Regions from separate parts of the Nocardioides bigeumensis genome, predicted to be linked through region 1. Evidence: predicted binding sites of a transcription regulator. Region 1 holds the regulator's gene; the other holds the start of a gene.
What was found. Region 1 encodes HrcA, which represses chaperone genes, less so after heat shock. Its sites were predicted from a motif close to TTGGCACTCGNNNNNNNCGAGTGCCAA; they were not measured.
Positions count from the first base shown of each region.

Region 2: groES (co-chaperone GroES) is a predicted target of HrcA. The motif match lies at 1,161-1,187, and genes of this name have one in related genera.

Region 1 covers NZ_BAAAQQ010000011.1:81,639-84,031, reverse strand. Annotated here, with positions in the region: gene ABD295_RS09505 (alpha/beta fold hydrolase) at 1-370, shown strand, start outside; gene hrcA (heat-inducible transcriptional repressor HrcA) at 438-1,460, shown strand; gene dnaJ (molecular chaperone DnaJ) at 1,533-2,393, shown strand, end outside.
Region 2 covers NZ_BAAAQQ010000003.1:78,990-81,382, forward strand. Annotated here, with positions in the region: gene groL (chaperonin GroEL) at 1-601, opposite strand, end outside; gene groES (co-chaperone GroES) at 694-987, opposite strand; gene ABD295_RS06160 (class I SAM-dependent methyltransferase) at 1,248-2,393, shown strand, end outside.

The DNA of each region.
Region 1 (2,393 bases):
TGCTCAGGCCAACGTCGACCACTGGCTCGTCGGACCCGGCCGTTCGGCCGACGCTGTCCCCGCTGACGTGCGCGCGCTCGTGCACGCGATGCAGAAGCGCGCCTTCGAGCTGACGGGGGACTGGGACGAGATCGAGGAGGCCGAGCCGGACCCGGAGCCGCTCGACCGGCTGCACGAGCTCGACGTACCGACTCTCGTGCTGACCGGCGGGCACGACCTCACCGCGGTGGGGGAGGCCGCCGCCGCGGTGCTGGCGGGCGTCCGCGGGGCGCGTCACGAGCACTGGGACGACGTCGCGCACCTGCCGGCGCTCGAGCGACCCGCCGACGTGGCCCGCCTCACGAAGGGGTGGCTCGCCTCCGCGTCCTAGTACGCTGGCACTCGTCAGTCCGGAGTGCCAGAGACGTCTGACCAGAGACGTGAGAGGGGGTGGGCGCGTGGTCGAGGACCGCAAGCTCGCCGTCCTGCGCGCGATCGTCGAGGACTACGTCGCGACCGAGGAGCCGGTGGGCTCCAAGGCGCTCGTGGAGCGGCACGGGCTCGGAGTCTCGCCGGCCACCGTCCGCAACGACATGGCCGCCCTCGAGGAAGAGGGCTTCATCACCCAGCCGCACACCTCGGCGGGGCGGGTGCCGACCGACAAGGGCTACCGCCTCTTCGTCGACCGACTGACCACCGTCAAGCCCATGTCGGTCGCGGAGAAGCGCGCGATCGCGACGCTGCTCGACGGCGCCGTCGACCTCGACGACGTGGTGCAGCGCTCGGTGCGGCTGCTCTCGCAGCTGACCCGTCAGGTGGCGGTGATGCAGTACCCCACGCTGTCGGCGTCCACGGTGCGCCACGTGGAGCTGGTGGCGCTCACGCCGACCCGGCTGCTGGTGGTGCTGATCCTCAGCACCGGTCGCGTCGAGCAGCGCCTGGTGGAGGTCGAGACCCCCGTCGGGGACGAGGACCTGGCCCGGCTGCGCTCGGGTCTCCTGCACGCCGCCGTCGGTGCGCGGTTGCCCGACGCGGCCAACGCGCTGCACGCCCTCGACCCCGGCCCGGACGGGCCCGCGTCGGCGACGACGGCCGCCGTGGTGATTGCGCTCGTGGAGGCGATGAGCGACCACCGCTCCGAGGAGCGGGTCGTCGTGGGCGGCACGGCCAACCTGGCCAGGTACGGCGACAGCTTCGACACCGCCGTACGCCCCCTCCTCGAGGCGCTCGAGGAGCACGTCGTGCTGCTCAAGCTGCTCGGGGAAGCGACGGGCGGCGGCACCGTGACGGTCCGCATCGGCCACGAGGGGCCCTACCAGGAGCTCGCCTCCACCAGCGTGGTGGCGACCGGCTACGGGCCGAGCGAGCATGCGCTGGCGACGCTGGGCATCGTGGGCCCGACCCGCATGGACTACCCCGGGACGATGGCGGCGGTGCGTGCCGTCGCGCGCTACGTCTCGCGGATCCTCGACGAGGCGTGAGCGGAGCTCGACGAGCTCGATCACCGAAGACACCAGTTTGACCACCAAGGACACAGACACCGAAGGACACAGGTGAGCCAGGACCCGTACGAGCTGCTCGGCGTGCCGCGTGACGCCGACGCCGACGCCATCAAGAAGGCCTACCGCAAGCTGGCCCGGCAGCTCCACCCCGACGTGAACCCCGACCCTGCGACGCAGGAGCGCTTCAAGGACGTCACAGCGGCGTACGAAGTGCTGTCCGACCCGCAGAAGCGTGCAGCGTTCGATCGTGGCGGCGACGCCTTCATGGGGGGCTTCGGGGGTCAGGGCGCCGGCTTCTCCTTCACCGACATCATGGACGCCTTCTTCGGCGGCGCGGCCGCGGGCGGCACGGGCGCGGGCCGAGGGCCCCGTCCTCGCGTCCGTCGAGGTCAGGACGCGCTGGTCCGCATCGAGGTGACCCTCGCCGAGGCGGCCTTCGGGGTCACCAGGGAGCTCAAGGTCGACACCGCGGTGGTCTGCACGACCTGTCGTGGCGAGGGCACCGCGCCCGGGACGCATCCCGTCCCCTGCGAGACCTGCCGCGGCGCCGGCGAGGTCGCCCACGTCCAACGGTCGTTCCTGGGCGAGATCCGCACGCTGCGGCCCTGCGCCGCGTGCCGCGGGTTCGGCGCGATCATCCCCGAGCCGTGTCGTGAGTGCTCGGGCGACGGCCGGGTGCGCTCGCGCCGCAACCTCAACGTCAAGATTCCCGCCGGTGTCGACAACGGCACCCGCGTGCAGCTCAGCGGCGAGGGGGAGGTCGGCCCGGGCGGCGGCCCCGCCGGTGACATCTACGTCGAGATCCACGTGGCGCAGCACGACGTGTTCACCAGGCACGGCAGCGACCTGCACTGCTCGGTCAGCCTGCCGATGACCGCCGCCGCGCTCGGCACGACCCTCACCCTGCCCACG
Region 2 (2,393 bases), on a different contig from region 1:
AGGCCGAGATGTAGCCCTTGTCGAACTGCATCCCCTCGGTGAAGTCGAGCTCGGTGCCCATGGTGTTGGACTCCTCGACGGTGATCACGCCGTCCTTGCCGACCTTGTCGAAGGCCTGCGCGAGCAGGTCGCCGATGACCGCGTCGCGGCTCGAGATCGTCGCGACCGAGGCCATGTCCTCACGGGACTCGACCTCGCGAGCGGCCTCACGCAGCGCGTCGGAGACGGCCTCGGCAGCGGCGTCCATGCCGCGCTTGAGACCCATCGGGTTGGCGCCGGCCGCGACGGCGCGCAGGCCCTCGTGGACCATCGCCTGGGCGAGCACGGTGGCCGTGGTGGTGCCGTCACCCGCGACGTCGTTGGTCTTGGTGGCGACCTCCTTGGTGAGCTGCGCACCGAGGTTCTCGAAGGGGTTGTCGAGCTCGATCTCACGCGCGACGGTCACGCCGTCGTTGGTGATCGTGGGGGCGCCCCACTTCTTGTCGAGGACGACGTAGCGGCCCTTGGGGCCGAGCGTCACCTTGACGGCATTGGCGAGGGCGTCGACGCCCCGCTCGAGCGCCCTGCGGGCGGACTCGTCGAACTCCAGGATCTTGGGCACTTGGGTTGCTCCTTAGGAACGCTGAACCGCCCGGACGTCATACGACGCGAGCCGTCTACGGCTCCGTCCGTATGACGTCCGGGCGGATGGGATCAGGAAACTACGGCGAGAACGTCGCGTGCCGAGAGGATGAGGTACTCCTCGCCGGAGTACTTGACCTCGGTGCCGCCGTACTTGCTGTAGATGACCTTGTCGCCCACGGCGACGTCCAGCGGGACGCGGTTGCCGTTGTCGTCGATCCGACCCGGACCGATCGCCAGGACCTCGCCCTCCTGGGGCTTCTCCTTGGCGGTGTCCGGGATGACCAGGCCGGAGGCCGTGGTCTGCTCGGCGTCGAGCGGCTTCACGACGAGGCGGTCCTCGAGGGGCTTGATGTTGACCGACACGAGTCGACCTCCATGTTTCATTGTTCGTTGGACGATGATGGTGAAGGAATCGGAGGCCCCATCAGGGCGGGGCCCCCGGACGTTTGTGCCTGCGGAGTGGCGGACGCCGTCGCGGGGGTCGTACGCCGATCGCAAGCGCTGGCACACTCGGGTCGAGAGTGCCAAGACAGAACTTAGCACTCACCTCCGGGGAGTGCCAGCGCCCCCGGTTGCTCGGGCAGCGTCGAGAACCCTGCGGGAACCACTGCAAGGATGCGCCCGTGGACCTCGAGACATTTCGCTGGCTGCTGACCCCCCAGGGCCAGGGTCTGTTGTCCGAGGCCGGCCGGATCCACGCCGGGCACCCGGGCGACCCGGTCGCGGCCATGGCGGCCCTGCGCAGCGCGGCACCCTCCGCCACGGCTGAGCAGGCCGCGGCGGCGATGACGCAGGAGACGCTGCGTGCGCGGGGCGTGGACAAGTTCGGCGCGGACGCCGTGCGCATGTACTTCACCCCCGACGGCCTCGAGCAGGCGACCCGGCCCCGGGTCGCCGACCACCGCGCCGCTCGCCTGGTCGCCGCCGACGTCGCTTCGGTCGTCGACCTGGGCTGCGGTATCGGCGGCGACCTGGTGGCGCTGGCGCGTGCCGGGCTGACCGCGGTCGGCGTGGACCTCGACCCGGTGCGGGTGGCGATCGCGGAGGCCAACCTCGCCGCGCTCGGCCTGGAAGGAGCGGTGGGCGTCGCCGACGCCACCACGCTCGACCTCTCGCCGTTCGGCGCGGCCTTCGCCGACCCCGCCCGGCGGTCGGGCAGCGGACGCGTCATGGACGCCGAGGGCTGGACCCCGCCATGGCCGTTCGTGGCGCAGCTGCTCGAGCGGCCCGGCGCCCGGGCGGTGGTGAAGGTCGCGCCCGGCATCCCGCACGCGCTGGTCCCCGGGGGCACAGAGGCGGAGTGGGTCAGCGTCGCCGGCGAGGTCAAGGAGGCGGCGCTCTGGAGCCCCGCGCTGGCGACGGTAGGCCGCCGGGCGACCGTCATCGGTCCCGGTGGGCTGGCCACCCTCACCGAGGAGGACGACCCCTACGACGGGCAGCGTCGCCCGGTCCGTGAGCTAGGAGAGTTCCTCTACGAACCCGACGGCGCCGTCATCCGCGCCCGGTTGGTCACGGCGGTGGCCGCCGGGGTGCAGGGCGGCCTCCTCGACGCACACATCGCGTACGTGACGTCGGACATGGGGTTCCGGTCACCCTTCGCGCGTGCGTACCGGGTTGTCGAGGAACTGCCATTCCGGGAGAAGCAGCTGAAGGCCGCCCTGCGGGCGCGCGACATCGGCGTGTTGTCGATCAAGAAGCGCGGAGTCCGGGTAGACCCGGCTTCCCTGCGCAGACGCCTCGCGCTGTCCGGAGCGAGCAGCGCGACCCTG